2 regions of the Neobacillus phoenicis genome follow, and region 2 is predicted to be linked to the other one. Evidence: riboswitches for the same ligand, from Rfam matches in the RefSeq annotation. Region 2 holds a riboswitch; the other holds the start of a gene.
The links. A riboswitch is a leader RNA that binds a small molecule or an ion and turns the genes downstream of it on or off. The one in region 2 is predicted to bind preQ1.
Positions count from the first base shown of each region.

Region 1: linked by a shared signal. The riboswitch ahead of AA0X95_RS25715 (QueT transporter family protein) and the one ahead of queF (preQ(1) synthase) in region 2 are both predicted to bind preQ1.

Region 1 covers NZ_CP154847.1:5,040,002-5,048,622, reverse strand. The annotation lists gene AA0X95_RS25750 (sugar phosphate isomerase/epimerase family protein) at 1-390, shown strand, start outside; gene AA0X95_RS25745 (ThuA domain-containing protein) at 617-1,342, shown strand; gene AA0X95_RS25740 (Gfo/Idh/MocA family protein) at 1,345-2,379, shown strand; gene AA0X95_RS25735 (Gfo/Idh/MocA family protein) at 2,376-3,410, shown strand; gene AA0X95_RS25730 (sugar phosphate isomerase/epimerase family protein) at 3,407-4,375, shown strand; gene AA0X95_RS25725 (glyoxalase superfamily protein) at 4,675-5,058, shown strand; gene AA0X95_RS25720 (DinB family protein) at 5,290-5,814, opposite strand; gene AA0X95_RS25715 (QueT transporter family protein) at 6,110-6,595, opposite strand; PreQ1 riboswitch class I at 6,604-6,648, opposite strand; gene AA0X95_RS25710 (sensor histidine kinase) at 6,802-7,980, shown strand; gene AA0X95_RS25705 (response regulator) at 7,970-8,614, shown strand.
Region 2 covers NZ_CP154847.1:4,864,239-4,872,859, forward strand. The annotation lists gene AA0X95_RS24870 (aminopeptidase) at 1-172, shown strand, start outside; gene AA0X95_RS24875 (hypothetical protein) at 215-1,387, opposite strand; gene AA0X95_RS24880 (DUF6114 domain-containing protein) at 1,401-1,787, opposite strand; gene AA0X95_RS24885 (DUF6230 family protein) at 1,803-2,378, opposite strand; gene AA0X95_RS24890 (LuxR C-terminal-related transcriptional regulator) at 2,744-4,246, shown strand; gene queF (preQ(1) synthase) at 4,311-4,811, opposite strand; PreQ1 riboswitch class I at 4,894-4,940, opposite strand; gene mscL (large conductance mechanosensitive channel protein MscL) at 5,095-5,496, shown strand; gene AA0X95_RS24905 (Bax inhibitor-1 family protein) at 5,545-6,183, shown strand; gene AA0X95_RS24910 (aromatic amino acid hydroxylase) at 6,614-8,359, opposite strand; gene AA0X95_RS24915 (RNA polymerase sigma factor) at 8,402-8,621, opposite strand, start outside.

The DNA of each region.
Region 1 (8,621 bases), 180 kb from region 2:
CTTTGCTATCATAATCACGATTTTGAATTAGAACGACTTTCAGATGGAAGAACAGCATTAGAGTCCATTTTTGAAGATACGGATGCTGCAAACGTGAAGGCAGAACTGGATGTTTATTGGCTGACGAAAGCTGGTGAAAAGCCAGTGGAGTGGATAAACCGTTACAAAAGTCGAACGCCTCTCATCCATTTAAAAGATATGACAACAGATGAGGAACAATATTTTGCTGAACTTGGAACTGGTGGCGTTGATATTGAAAGCGTCATCAATTTAGGAGAAGACGCAGGTGTAGTGTGGTGGATCGTCGAGCAGGATTTCAGCCGCCGGACCCCATTTGAAAGTATTGAAATAAGTCTAAATTACTTAAAAGAGAAGCTGACATCTAAATAATTTATTTTTACAAAGGCTGTGTTAAGGAACGGTTTTGATTTATACAACCTATTGATTGGAGCGGAAGGCACGAAGACTCCTGTGGGAGTATGGTTCAGGTGAGACCCCGCAGGAGCAAGCGCCGAGGAGACTCACCGAAACACCCACGGAAAGCGAAGTGCCTGGAGCGGAAATCAACAGACAATTTTAATAGAGCATTTACAAAAAGCTAAAGGAGTCGTTACACATGTTGAACGTAACAGTATGGAATGAAAACCGACACGAGCAGAAAAACCCTGTGGTTAGAGATATTTATCCGAATGGAATTCACGGTACCATTGCCGCATTTCTTGAAGCAGAAGGCTTTAACACAAAAACAGCTACATTAGATGAACCTGAGCATGGTCTAACCGATGAAGTATTGGCAAATACAGATGTTTTAGTTTGGTGGGGGCATCTCGCACATGGCGAAGTAAAGGATGAGATTGTTCAAAAAGTTCAACAGCGTGTCCTTGATGGAATGGGACTCATCGTTCTCCACTCTGGCCATTTTTCTAAAATCTTTAAAACATTAATGGGCACTAGCTGTGACCTGAAATGGCGGGAAGCAGATGAAAAGGAACGCCTCTGGGTGGTAAGTCCAAGTCATCCTATTACAGAAGGAATCTCGGAATATATCGAACTAGAAAAAGAAGAAATGTACGGAGAGCACTTTGATATTCCCCAGCCGGATGAACTGATTTTCACAAGCTGGTTTGAAGGAGGAGAAGTATTCCGCAGCGGCTGTACGTATAAGCGCGGTAACGGTAAGGTTTTCTACTTCCGACCAGGACATGAAACTTATCCGACTTATCATAACAAAGAAATTCAGCGGGTCATTAGCAATGCGGTTAAATGGGCTAAGCCAGTGAAACGCGAACGTCCGGTTTATGGAAATGCCAAGCCATTAGAAGTCATTAAAGGGGGAAAATAACCATGGGAAAATTACGAGTAGCTGTCATCGGATGCGGCAGTATAGCCCAGCATCGTCATTTACCTGAATACAAGTCAAATAAGAATGTAGAACTTGTTGCTATTTGTGATATTAATGAAAAACGTGCACTGGAAGTAGCCGAGAAATTTGGGGCAAAAGCCTTTACGAGCTATGAAGAATTATTAAAAGATGGCGGAGTAGAAGCCGTTAGTGTTTGTACACCGAACTATCTTCATGCGCCAATCACTATTGCTGCATTAAATGCTGGGGTACATGTCCTTTGTGAAAAGCCAATGGCTACCTCCAAACAAGAAGCAGAGGCCATGATTGCGGCAGCAAATGAAAGTGGCAAAAGGCTAATGATTGCACATAATCAACGCTTTGTACCGTCTCATCAAAGAGCGCGCAAGCTAATTGAAAGTGGAGAAATCGGGAAAATTTATAGTTTCCGTACAGCATTTGGACATGGAGGTCCAGAAGGCTGGAGTGTGGACGGAAAAGAAAGCTGGTTCTTTCAAAAAGAAAAAGCCTTTGTTGGGGCGATGGGCGATTTGGGTGTCCATAAGACGGATTTACTGCGTTATCTTCTTGGGGAAGAGATCATTGAAGTGGGGTCATTTGTAGAAACGAGTGCAAAAGATTTTGCTGATGTCGATGATAATGCGGTTTGTATTTTGAAAACAGAAAGCGGAATCATCGGAACGCTTGCTGCCAGCTGGGCCTATGTAAGCAAAGAAGATAATTCGACGATTATTTATGGTGAAAATGCCATTCTTCGTTTAGAGGATGACCCGGTCAACTCACTGGTTGTTCAATATAAGAATGGTGAAGTGGTCAATTACCAGTTGGGTAGAATACAGTCCAATGAAGAGGGCGGTCAAAACAATTCACGAGTTGTCGACCTATTTGTTGACGCCGTTGTGAACAATCAAGAGCCTCTAGTATCGGGTGAGGAAGGCATGAAATCATTAAACGTCATCTTAGCTGCGCTCGAGTCAAATGAAACAAAACAAATAGTAAGAGTGAATGAACAATGAAAAAACTTCGAATTGGGATTATAGGGGTTGGCGGTATAGCGCAGGGCCGTCATATCCCTGCTTTTTTACAGCTTAGTGATGCATGTGAAATAACAGCTCTCAGTGATGTGAATGTGGACCGGGCCAAGGAAACCGCCGAAAAATATCAGATTCCTCATGTTTTTGAGTACTATCAGGACCTTTTTTCAGAAGTAGATGCTGTTTGCATTTGTACGCCGAATAAATTCCATGCCGAGATTACGATTGCTGCATTGGAAGCTCGAGTTCATGTTCTTTGTGAAAAGCCGATGGCTCTAAGTGCGGAAGAATGTGAAACGATGATTGCTGCTTCAAAAAGAGCGGATAAAGTTCTAGCCATCGCTTATCATTATCGTTTCATGAAGGAATCCCAGGCGGCAAAGAAAGCCATGCAAGAAGTGGGAACGCCGCTTGTGGTGAGAGTTCAAGCGTTAAGACGGCGGAAAGTGCCGGGCTGGGGTGTGTTTACAAATAAAGACCTTCAAGGAGGCGGAAGCCTGATTGACTATGGCTGTCACCTTCTCGATCTCGCTTTATGGCTAATGGGAAATCCAAAACAAACGATGGTGTCAGGCACCATTTATAACACGTTAAGTAAAATGCCGAATCAAGTGAACCAATGGGGTGAGTTTGATCATGAGACGTTTAATGTTGATGATCATGTCACGGCATATGTTCAGTTTGAAAACGGGGCTTCGATGCTGTTTGAAACTTCATGGGCGGCAAATATCAAGGATGACCAAGAGCATCTGAGCATTTCTGGAGTGGATGGCGGCATAAGTGTATTCCCATTTGAGCTTTATACTACTAAAAATGGAATGCTATTAAATAGCCAAGCCGCATGGATTCCAGGTGCAGAGAATCCGGGGCTGCCACAAGCAAAAAACTTTATCGAAGCATGTCTTGGAATAGAAGAATTGGTAGTAAAGCCAGAGGAGGCTCTTCAAGTTTCCCAAATTATTGATCGGATTTATGAAAGTAGTGAATTGTTTAGAGAGGGGATTACTAAATGAAACTAGGTGTATTTACTGTATTATTTGCTGAAAAATCTTTCGTGGAGATGCTCGATACCGTAAAAGCGGCAGGTCTTCATGCTGTTGAAATCGGCACAGGCTGTTACCCAGGGAACAGTCATTGCGATTTAGATGCGTTATTGGAAAGTGAAGAAGCGCGGAAGGAGTATATCGGGAAAGTAGAGGAAAGAGGATTAATCATTAGTGCCTTTAGCTGTCACGGAAATCCTATTTCTCCTGAAAAGGAATTTGCGAAGCAGTCTCATGAGACACTTTTAAAAACAATTAAACTCGCGTCTTTGTTAAGTGTTCCAGTAGTAAACTGTTTCTCTGGTACCGCAGGTGACCATGAAGGCGCCAAGTACCCTAACTGGCCGGTGACACCGTGGCCAAATGAATATGGAGACGTGTTAAAGTGGCAATGGGAAGAAAAACTGATTCCATTTTGGAAAGAAGTAGGCCAGTATGCGAAGAACCATCAGGTGAAAATTGGCCTCGAGCTTCATGGCGGCTTTTTAGTTCATACACCATACACCCTGTTGAAGTTACGCGAAGAAACCTGCGATGCGATTGGCGCCAACTTGGATCCAAGTCATTTGTGGTGGCAGGGAATTGACCCAGAAGCAGCAATTAAAATCTTGGCTAAAGAAAATGCGATTCATCATTTCCATGCGAAAGATACGTACATTGACCAAGAAAATGTAAATATGTATGGTTTAACGGATATGCAGCCATATGGGGAAGTGCGTTCACGTGCGTGGACATTCCGTTCGGTAGGCTGCGGCCATAGTTTGCAAGAATGGTCTGATATGATGAGTGCACTTCGCACCTATGGGTATGATTATGTGGTCAGCATCGAACATGAGGATCCAATTATGTCCATTGATGAAGGTTTTAAGCGAGCGGTTGTGAATTTGAAATCTGTTCTCATTGAAGAGCCTGTTTCACAAATGTGGTGGGTGTAAATATAAGAGTAGTAGAAAATGCAGCCGGATTATTATTAAAGGGTTACGTTTTGGGGTGCAAGTTATTAAATTGACACAAGACATGGCATAGTAAATGACTATGCCATTTTTCCTTTAACATAAAAGTTTTGTCAACTTTTTATAGAGAAAATTGAACTGACATTTTGATTGAAAAACTAATAAAAAGTACATATTCTTCTTTAACAAACGGTGCAGGTTTCTTTAAGGAAAAATGGTGAAATAATGGTAAAGATGATCAATTTAGTTCAAAAATAAATATAAGAAAAGGTGATGTTATAATGAGCACATCTAAAATAAGTATGAAAAGCCCCATACCAATATACCGTATTTTTGATGAGGAGAAAGCCAAAGAATTTTATTTAACATTTTTGGAATTTAAGTTGGATTGGGAGCATCGATTTGAGGAAAACTTCCCCCTATATATGCAAATTTCCCATAGTAATTGTATCCTTCATCTTTCTGAGCATTTTGGTGATTCGACGCCGGGAGCATCAATTAGAATTGAAGTAGAAAATGTGAAGATGCTTCATTCCAAGCTTCTAGAAAAGAAATATAAGTACGCACGTCCTGGGCTCGAAATTACAGACTGGAATACTAAAGAGGTTAGAATTGGAGACCCATTCGGAAACAAAATTGTCTTCTATGAGAACATTCAAAAATAACATTGTTACTTTCGATGTACATATCGCATTATTATTTTTAGACTTATTGAAGTAGCAAGTGCTTTAGTTGAATAAGATATTTATTTTTTAGATGCCAAAGAAACAATAAATCAGAAAAATGGCGTGCCAAACTGATGTCAGTTTACACGCCATTATCATTGCCAATTATGTGATATGCACCTCAAAACGGTATGGTTTAGATTATTATTCCGGCTGCTTTTCTATAATTACCTATTTTTTTGCTGATAAGTACCTCTCGTTAATAATCTTTTTATGATGGATGGCGTGACCAGCAATTATGTAGCCGATGGCGCGGGTAGTCACTTGCGTATTGTTGGCAATACCATTGTAGACCCAAGCCTCTACAGGCATGTTTTTCATTAAAGTAATCGTAGCTTTCCGAGTTGCTATAAAATCCTCAAGTATAGCTTTGATAGATTGGTTGTTAATTTGAGAACCTTCAACAAAATCATTTTCATTAAACCCAGCTAAGGCTGTTTGGTCACCGCGGCCAATACGAAGCAGGCGATAGCTCATAATTCTTTCGGTATCAGTCATATGACCGAGAACTTCTTTAATACTCCATTTATCTGGAGCATAACGAAAATGTCCCTCTTCATCAGGAATTCCTTCAAAAAGTGCAATGGTATTTTTTAAATCCTCACTCAGAATCGTTAATAGGTCTCCTTCGGGAACAAGGTCCACATACGGTACATAATACTCAGGATACTCACTAGTTAAAGGACGTTGTAACATGATTTTCTCTCCCTTCAAATTGCAATCATCTACTACTACTGTATTCCTTTTCACAAAGAAATACCAAATAAAAGTAACTGAAATTGGATGATTTTAGCAAAAAAGCACTTGTGCATAGAAATTCTATGTATTATGATTTTAATGTACATAGAATTTCTATGCTTCTGAGGGGGAGTCGTGAGTGAAGAAAAAAATATTAATTACAGCTGTGATTATCTTTTTTATAGGTACTGTGTTTTTATGGTTGAAACCGCATTTTCCACGTACCTTTCATCAGCAGCAACTCTTTTTTTGTTTAGACGATTTTTTCAAAACGAACACGTTGGTTTATTACATACATTACCGGCATACCAATAGCCATAACCACGAACTCACCAACGGCAGTAGTTAACCAAGTGAACATGAATGGTAGATTAAATGCCAAGTGAAGCTCAAGGGCAATTAAGAACATAGTAACCGTGAAAACTAGTGTATTCACAATCATTCGTGTCCATAACCCTTTAATATATTTTGCACAGGCAATCGTTATTAATAAGGCAATCACAGATTGGCCTACACCGAAAATAAGGTCATAGGCCTTCATCGGTGAAAAAAATAAATTGGTTAAAAATACACCAAGAATGATTCCGTAAAAATATTTCTTGTTAAAGACGATCAGATGGTTAAACATTTCTGATACGCGAAACTGAACTTGGGTGAACCCAAACGGCTGGATTAAAGCAGAGACTGCAATGTACAATGCTGCTACAATACCGTTTACGACAATTGATTTTACTTTCATATATAATTATCTCCTTAGTTTTTTTATGTGGGAGGTTCTCGAACCACATTTTCTTAAATTCCAACAAATTTATATATTAGTATAAATAAAAGCATGAGTCAATGTACCTGTTTTGAGTTCTATTAAAAAAATATTTATATTACCATATATGTAATAGATTGGTAGAATGTAACTAGCGACAATTCGGATGGGTGGTGTCAGGCACCATGAAGTGGACCTGGGTGGATACAGTTTTTTTCATCGTTCGAGGATTATGGTTTTTAATCTGGATTATCATTTTTATGAATAATCCAGTATTTCACTCACGTGAGATTCCTATAAGTGGGTTACTAACATGGCTTTTTCTTGCCTATCTTGTACCTCAAAGTTTTATTTGGTTTAAAACACTTTCTGCGCAATTGTATCCGCTATTCGAACAACTGTTATCAGGTGGTCTCTATATCTACTTACTCCTTTATGTAAAATCGGATTCTTCGGTAATGCTCATTCCTGCAGTTATTCTTGGACTCTATTACTCGAGAACTTTCGTATGGAAGTGCAGTGTTGTCATTATGCTAATCATTCCAATTTCAGGGATAATTTTCGATAGAGGACCTATTGTGGTTTTTCTAACACATATTTTGAATAATGGGATTGCCTTAGGTGTGGGTCTCGCATTTAATCGCATGGTGTTGCTGTTAAAACAAAATCAAGAGCAATATAAGGTTATCCAAGAGCAAAACGATACCTTAGAGCAGTATGCTAGAAAGGTAGAAAGCTTAACTCTTTTACAAGAGAGGAATCGGATGGCAAAGGAACTGCACGACACAATGGGGCACACCTTCACATCAGTTATTATTGGAATGGATGGAGTAATCTCTAACTTGAACCGTTCAGATTTAGAAAAAGCCTTAAAGAAATTACATGTTTTAAGAAAGTTAACTAAAAATGGTCTGGATGAAATCAGGAAAAACATTCATCAAATTGCCCCTGCTGAAGAAGAGGAAGAATTGCCACAAAGTTTAACCAAACTGGCATATGAGTTTGCACAGCATACAAACACAACTAATCGATTGACTATCATTGGCGAAGTGTATCCTATCAGTGAGTCAATCAAGCGGACATTCATTCGTTGTCTTCAGGAAGCGCTCACTAATGCCAAAAGACATGGCGAATCACAGCATATTGATATTAAATTCGAGTACGGTGAAACGAGTTTAATATTAAAAGTAAAGGACGATGGAAAAGGGACAAGTGATTTGAACCCGGGCTTCGGACTTACCGGTATGAGGGAGAGATTGCAGGATCTACAAGGTAGGTTATCCGTAAATTCGAATATAGGGAAAGGGACAGAAATTACTTGCTATATTCCAAATGGAAGGAGGATAAATGGTGATGTCTATTAAATTAGCCATTGTCGACGATCAAGAGATTATCCGAGAAGGACTCTTCGACATTTTTGATGAAGTGGAGGGTATCGAGGTTTTGGGACTAGCGGAAAATGGACTGAAAGCAGTAGAAATCTGCACAGAAAAACAGCCTGATACAGTGTTGATGGATATAAATATGCCGGTAATGGATGGAGTCGAGGCAACAAAAGCTATAAAAGAAAAGTGGCCGCACATTCGCGTGATTATCCTTACCACCTTCCAAGAAATCACTTACGTTAGGGAGGCGCTACAGGCTGGTGCAGAAGGATACCTTTTAAAAGCCATAGAACCTACTGATTTAATTGCCGGTGTCCAATTAATTTCTCACGGTGGAACCTTGATTTCAAAAGAAATTGCCAACCTTCTTATTGGAAAAATGAACCCAGATGCCAGCTCGCCACAAAAGGCTGGTAATTCCTATGGATTAACAGAACGGGAAACAGATGTACTGCGGGCACTTGCAAGCGGATTAACAAATGCAGAGATTGCTGCCCATCTGTTTTTATCTGTAGGAACTGTGAAAAACTACATATCCAACATTTACTCCAAATTTGAAATTTCCGACCGTCTGAAGTTAGCAAACAGAGCAAGAGAAGAAGGTGTCATCTAAAGTTATG
Region 2 (8,621 bases):
CTGTATCGAGGGTGGTAAGAAAATGTCATCTGAGGAATTAGCTGAGAATGGACTTAACGAAAGTCTTACACACGTAGATTTTATGATTGGATCTCCTGAGATGGACATCGATGGTATCACAGCCGATGGAAAAACTGAGCCAATCTTCAGAGCAGGAAACTGGGCTTTCTAATATCACACAGAGAGAGGATGACCATTATGGTCATCCTCCTTTTTATTGAGAATACACAATCGCTCCGTCCTTTTCTTTCGCTATTTTTTCACGCATTTTCTTTAGCTGCTGGACCGGGTCCTCATTTAATACCTTACCTAATAAATTTACTAGTCCTAGTGAGCTTAGTAGGCTCTTTTCCCAGCTTTGAAGTTCTTTTGTTAGTGTCGTGTCATTCTGACAGATTGAATTCAAAGGTACCTTTTTCGAAATGGCTTCATCAATCAGGTCTAATGCCAATTCCTTTGTGATGGCTCCCTTGGCAGTCTTTAACTGCTCGCACGTCGTTTGAACGACTTGATCAACCTTTTCTTTTGTACCTGTTACAATAGGCTCCACTGGTTTTAATACTGGTTCAAGTGGTTTCGTAACTGGCTCTAAAGGTTTTAACACCGGTTCTAGCGGCTTTAGGACTGGCTCGAGTGGTTTCAACACAGGTTCTAGCGGTTTCAACACCGGCTCGAGTGGCTCCAATACAGGCTCAAGTGGCTTTGTTACTACACCAACCACATCTGGAAGCGGGTCGGTGACAACTCCGATACTGCCAGAAGACTCATCACCCTTGCCACCTTCCTCACACGTCAGCGGCAAATGTCCATTTGATATTTTTTCAATCTCTGTATCTATCTGATTAATAGGTAACATACTTAAATCTTGTAAAAGCTTACTCTGATCTGGATGAGGAGCCCCCTGCTTACCAGCGACTGTGTCGAGGAGTAACTGGTCAATAATACTGTTTTTAGATTCCATATAATGAGCATTCATAACCACATTTTCCATCCCCAGCTCCGGAATCGTCTCTGATGCATTGACACAAGCACCTTTAAAGGAAATGGCCGTTGTATCCACTGTCATATCTTTTACAGTGACGGGACCTTTTGCCTTTAAGGTAATCGTAACTGGGCCATTGGAAGATTCTAACTGCTTCGTTAGTCTCATTCCATAGATGACCGCAGATTTATAGTGGAATCGCAGCATGGGCTCCTGATCACTCTCAGACGTTTCCCGCTTCACAATGGAAGCGGTCATACCCGATCCAACTACACGGTCCGCTTCTATAACAAAGCCTTCATTTGCTTTACTTTCGGCCTTTGCAGAGGAGCCGAAAGGGAAGAATGATAAAAACACTAGCTGGATACAAATGTTTATAACGAAGTATTTGCTTTTCCACCACATAGTTTGCTCCCCTTTAGACAGTATGGACCGTCTCATCAACTCTGTTTGGAGGTGCTGCCTTCACTTGAACGGGAGCAAGACGCCATGCCATTAACAACGCCCCTCCGATAATTCCAAAAAGGGTTCCAAACAGGAAGCCTCCTAATGCCCCAATCACCGAGAGAATGGATAGAAAAATAGTAAAGATTCCTAGTATTTTAGATGCATTAGGGAAAAATAGGGCAACGATACCTAACAACGTAATGACTCCGCCAAACAGTAAACCTATAATGGCTATGGAACCAGGAAGAAATGTACTGAGATAAAGGTTTAATGGGACCCACGAGATCATTAGACCACTAAGAATGGTAATCGCTGCTCCCCCTAGCGGCCGCTGTTTTCGCCACATTTTAAATGCCATGAAAGTCCCTCCTCATTATTTCTTATTAATCTTTTCAACTGTTAATCTCATTCCGTTCATGTTTATCGTCTTCTGAAATAAGTAATGAGTTTTTAATTTTGCATGTTCCAATGTAATTTTAGAAGAGGTTTGCTGGAATTGTTTCTGCCAGTCATCGCTATGCTTTTCCTGGAGTACTAAGTTCTGAAATTTGGCGTTGGCTTCAATAAGTCCGGCATCATGCTGCAAACCAGTAATTTGCACCGGCTTGGAGGCAGTAATTTTAACACGGATCCATTCTCCACCAACTTGGAAGTCCTTGTATAGCTGTAGATTGTCGATCGTTAAGGTTTCGATTAGATTAGTGCCTTGTGGGGCTGAATCAGAAGAGCTTGTTTCTCCCATTTTCGGGTAGAAAACATAACCATTTCCTTCTAATTTATCAAACTCTACATAAAAGTCCCCTACACCTGCTATAGGAACCGCATAGGCAACCCCAGATATCCCAAATGATACTAAAAGCAGGGCAAGCGCTATGATTCCTGTTCCTAATGCAGACCAAAAAACCTTTTTACTTGTGGTACCCTCAACAAGCTGAATCGTACTTTCCATGAAACCCCTCCTATTTTCCCAATTTTCAATAAACAACCTTTCCTTTACAATACTATCTAAGGTATCCTCCTTACAATCACGGAAAATATCGTAAAAAATAGAACCCCCCGACAAATGTCGGGTATAGTTTTTTCACTACGGACATATTGGAAATTTTTTCTTCGTATTATTTAAAAAAGATACGTTCATGCTCATTGGTGATTTTGGCACACTGTTTATTGGAGCGGAAGGCGCGAAGACTCCTGCGGGAGTACGGAGCAGGGGAGACCCCGCAGGAGCGAAGCGACGAGGAGGCTCCCCGGCACGCCCGCGGAAAGCGAAGCGCCTGGAGCGGATCAAAAATACTTGTTACGGAGGTGGATGAAATGAAGCATAAAATCGAACAGCTTGTACAAAAGGGACTGACCCTCTTACTTGAATTGAAAGAGCCATTCTTGATGGAATGGAGGAAACTTCAACCTACATTAAAAATTCAAAACGACCATTTAGTAGATGAAATTGATTCGATGATTCAAATAGCATTAAAGAAGGTTTCAGCCGGAAAAGCTCCCAATGCAGATACCTTCATCCATTCAATCCTCATAGAATGGCAAAATCGATTTTCGACCGAATACAATGAATCCGATTCCATTTCACTCGTCTCAACAATCGAAAATATATTTCATAAGCTCCTAGCAGAAAAACCGGCAGCCACTTTTCTTGACCACCAGGCCATTCAATCGTTTTTTTCGCGAATGATGGATCAGGCATTGTTAACACAAAGCTGGGAGGAACAAAATAAGAAGTGGATGAAAAATATGATCGTCACCAATATCATTCCCATGAAGTGGGCTGCTGTGGTTAAGAAGGAGCTGGAAAACTACCAGATTGAAAGTATTGTCTGTTCAGACGATTATCCAGTAGACACCCACTTAATCGACATGTGCTCCAATTTAAAAGCCAGCCAAATCTGCCATCTATCATCAGCGATAAATAAACTAATCGGCACAGGCGAGGAGGAAAGTGACATTGTTCAAGTACCTTGTCTGAATGATGTGTTACTTGTTTGTGTACGTGATCCTGGAACGACGATTACAGAGCATCAGTGTGATTTTATAAGAGGCATGTATCTTCGACAGTTAAAACTCCAACAGCTTGAGAGCAGGATGGAATGGAAGGATGGTTCCCTTCTCTTCTTACAGCATTTATTACGTGCACGGAGCGTGGATGATGCCGTAAAGGCGATTACAAAGGGCTTAGTCGACTATATGCCATTTAGTCGATGTGGGTTGTTTTTATATAATCATTACGAAGACAAAGGGATTGGCGTTTCGGGCTATAATGTCAACATTCCTTCTGTACAGCAAATCCAGGAAGAAATATTAGGGCTCTCCTTAATAGAAAAATATTTAAACTCGTTAACCCATTCGCAGCCGCTTTACTTTTCGAACGCTTTAGATGTGTTACCAAAAAAATACGTAAATGAATTTCAACTTCGCTCATTAGTTGTGTTACCTATCTTCGTTCCCACAAAAAGCAAACTGCTTGGGATTGCTCTATTAGATCAAGGTGAAAATTCGCAGTTTGATATCAGCATGCAAACCTTATCGACGCTCATCAAATTTGGGCATTATGCCGGCGAATTGTTGTATTCGATATGGGATGAGGCCCTCCATCAATTTGGCGGTACGCACTCTGTCTTAACCATGCGTGAAAAAGAAGTATTACAACTGATCGCCGGAGGTGCTTCTATCAACGAAGCCGCTGAAAAATTACACCTGAGCAGCTATACTGTAAGAGATTATGTATCAGTTATCATTCAAAAATTAGAAGCCAAAAACCGAACAGATGCCGCTGTGAAAGCCATAAAAATGAAACTCATTTCATAAAAAGGAGCAGCTTCTATCAGCTGCTCCTTTTACGCACTAACGCATCGGGGGACTGTCCCCAAAATTAGCGGTTATCAATTTTTTCTGGGTATAGATCGTGGTTCATCATACGGTGATCGGCCATTTGCTCGTATTTTGTTCCTGGTCTTCCATAGTTGCAGTAAGGGTCAATGGAGATTCCGCCTCTTGGTGTGAATTTGCCCCATACTTCAATATAACGAGGATCCATTAACTTGATTAAATCATTCATGATAATATTCATGCAGTCTTCATGAAAATCTCCATGGTTGCGGAAGCTGAAAAGATAAAGTTTTAAGGATTTACTTTCAACCATTTTTTGATCTGGGATATAGCTAATATAAATCGTTGCAAAGTCAGGCTGACCGGTTTTCGGACAAAGACTTGTAAACTCAGGGAAATTGAATTTAACAAAGTAATCACGGTTTGGATGTTTATTATCAAACGCCTCTAAAACCTCTGGCGTGTATTCAAATAAATACTTTGTTCCTTGGTTTCCTAATAATGTTACACCTTCTAATTCAGCTTCTGTTCTTCCTTCTGCCATTGTTAGTCCTCCTTATATAACCCGTTTATAACTATAAGAAAGAAATAAAAAACCATATCCTAAGGATATGGTTGAATTCTCCATTTCCATAGTTTTTTATAGAGGGTGTCTGCTATGAACCTCTCCCCAGTATTCGGGTATCCATGTAATTAATTTCATAGTAACTATAGTGAATTTTGTGTCCACTGTCAATCAGCATTTTATGGGAAGCCCTGGATGAGTTGAGAAGGGAAAGCTATAAAGGTACAATAGTAGTAAGTATAATTGTAGGAGGTTGTATGCCATGTGGAACGAATTTAAGAAATTTGCCATGAAAGGCAATGTCATTGATTTAGCAGTCGGGGTTATTATTGGGGGAGCATTTGGAAAAATCGTTTCTTCTCTCGTTGCCGATGTCATCATGCCGTTAGTAGGGTTGCTCCTAGGAGGCGTCAAATTTACGAACCTTATGGTAAAAATAGGGGGAGCCGAACTAAAGTATGGACAATTTATCCAAAACGTCGTCGATTTCTTTATCATCGCCTTTTCCATTTTCCTTTTTGTAAAGTTCATTAATCGCTTTAAAAGGAAAGAGGAACCTGCTGCAGTTGTTGAAAAAATCAACCGCCAAGAAGAACTCTTAGCTGAGATTCGCGATTTATTAAAAGAAGATCGAGATCTTTTAAGAAAAAATGAAACATCTTGACCTCTTGTACGTATATTCTATTAATAAATAAATTTAGAGGTGAAAAACTTGTATACTCAAACATCAACTGAGTTTATGCCATCCGTTTTACGGACATTTGCTCTATCGCTTGCTATCGCTTTCTTAGGCACGATGGCTGGTGCGTTTGTAGTACCACCGGGACTCTTTATCCCATTAATGATTGTAGAATTTGTGATGCTTATGGCCGCATTCTTTTTTAGACGAAAAAAAGCCATCTCGTACTCATTCCTTTATGTCTTTACCTTTATTTCAGGGATCACGCTATATCCTATTGTTGCACATTACCTAGCGACATCAGGAGCAAACGTAGTAGTTATGGCCTTTGCAAGTACTACCGTTGTTTTTACTGGTATTTCTATTTATGCTGCGAAGTCAAAACGTAATTTCTCGTTTTTAGGTGGATTTTTGCTGGCTGCCTTGCTTGCTTTAGTAGCCATCTCTATCTTTAATATTTTCTTCCCGTTAAGTTCAACAGGAATGCTTGCTTACTCCTTTATTGGCGTACTTGTATTTAGCGGTTATGTACTTTTCGATATCAGCCGAATGAAGCATTATGGTGTAAGAGCAGAAGAAGTTCCATTAATGGCCTTAAACTTGTACCTTAATTTTATTAACCTATTTATCAGCATTCTTCGTATCTTGGGGATCTTCTCAAGTAAAGATTAATAGCAAAAGGAGCTTGGGATCGAATCCAAGCTCCTTTTACTTTATTAGTACCTGGTTTATCACGTAGATTGGTTTTATGTTACCCGGCTTTCTTTTCCGTATCCACTTCGGGCACGTAGACCGCTTCTACGTTACCCAGTTCCCTTTTCTGTATCCATTTCGGGCACTTAGACTGCTTCTATGTTACCGGTTCCCCTTTTCCTACACCTCTTCGGTCACGTAGACCGCTTTTACGTTACCGGTTCCCCTTTTCCTACACCTCTTCGGTCACGTAGACAGCTTCTACGTTACCCAGTTCTCTTTTCAATACCCATTTCGGGCACGTAGACTGCTTCTACGTTACCCGATTCCCTTTTTCAATCACATCTTGGGCACGTAGACCAACTACTACTCCCTACAAAAAACACGATGTTTCTTTTTTTAAACCTTGTTATTTTTCAAAGGAATTGATTAAAGTTAATCCCCGGTTAATCATTTGTTTAACTGATGAGTCCCAGTCAGTATTTTGCAACCCGCCCATGATAGCGTTTACATTTTGGTGACCCTCATCATGCATTTTATAAAGTTCTAGAATCTCTAAGCGCAGTAACCACTCTTTAGGATATCGGTCATCTAAGATGGCTAATACGTCATCTACATGAAATGCACTTTGATCATTCCAAACTGAACCTTCACGTATGCTACGAATCTCTTCATATAAGCTTTCTAGCTCATTCCATTTCGGCTGCTCTGCATCTTCCTTAGTTTCTTCGAGTTCCGTCCATTCAAAATAAGCATCAGGATCTGCAGCACCAGCAAAAACCGAATCAATGCTTGCACCCACGGCCATATCGAATGTTCCCCATGCTGGTTCAAACAAAACCTGGTCTTTATAGGTTACTTGGCAGTCTTTAAAGGAGATGATCACAGGTTTGGAATCTGAAAAAAGAACTTCTTTTACCGTTCCCTCAACCAATACTCCACTCTCAAATGTTAATTGAGCCTTCTTATCAACCTCAATACCCAAATCCTTTAATTCAACCTTAGAGCATTGTTCAAGGACTACATTTCCCTTTAAACGACCAATTGGTGTACCAAAGCCTTTACGATGTGTTTCTTTCCCATGTCCATCTAGTTGTTGATTTTTGCAGGCTAATGCTGTTGGACCCTTCGTCTTGAGATAAACGGCTTCCTTTTTTTCATTTATTAAGACATCAGCTAGAGTTCCTGTAACTTGCAGGCCTGAGGAAAAACAAATCGTTGCCGTGTTTTCTGTCTGCAGTGCTTGAACGAGACTCTCAGTTCCTCCTTTTCGGAAGGCCATTGTCGAAGCAAAGTCATCAATAGCCGTGACTAAGTCATCAAAGCTTTTACAAACAAATAACTGTGGCTGCGGTTTCGTAACATCATACGGGGTACTTATGCAGGCTTCAACGGAAAATGGAATTTTACGGACATCATCCTTCAAACAGCTTTGGCTCTCTCCCACCGAAGATAGCAAGCCAGCCCCGTATATGATTGGGTGATCGAGCTCACCAATTAATCCGTATTCCACCGTCCACCAAAACAATCGTGATACCTTATCTGCTTCCGATAAACCTTTCAACTTGCTGCGCGCTTCAGCTACCTGCATCTCCGCCTCTTTTACTTGCTCCGGAGTAGAATTGGGGTCTTCTGCCACAATCGTTAAATGACGAACCGCCATAAACACCTGGGCCTTTTCTTTACTTGAGAGAGCCTTTGCTCCCATTTCACCGATTTTCCTTACAAATTCGCGGTAGGATTCATCTAAAAGAATGGGCGCATGGCCAGCTGCTTCATGGAGCATATCTGGTGCAGGCGTATAGGCAATGTTTTGTACGTTTCGAATTTCAGTGGCAATCGGTAAGAGGCGATTGGCTAAAAATCCATAGAAAGCTGAGCCTGGAATGAGTCCATCGATGGTCACCGCACCCCAGCCAACCTTCGAAAGACTCGTATTCATATCCTCGACTTTTGGAATGGATTCCGTCTTGATACCTGAATCTCTTAATCCATTCACATAAGCAGGATGGGCAATTCCCTTTAAGAAATAATGGTTTTGCTTCATAACAAAACGCCAAACTGCATGCTCAATTGGCGTATAACGATGGTAATGTTGCTTTGAAATATATGGCAGTAAATTTGCAGGAATATTTTTTGTTTCTTTTCCATTCATTTTAAACTTCCCCTTTTCAAAGAATAATTACATATGGAGCTTTTAAGCTAGTGATCGCATTTTTGGTCGGAGCCGTTCCTTCGCTCTTTTCATTCTTGTTTTTACAGTAGACATAGGAAGATTACTTTTTTTCGCAATTTCTAATAGAGACAGATCTTGATAGTAATAAAGATAAATAGGATAGCGATAAATTTCGGGTAACAGGTTTATCTTTTCCGCCATTTGCTTAGCAGAAAAATTATGTAGGACTTCCTCTTCTGGA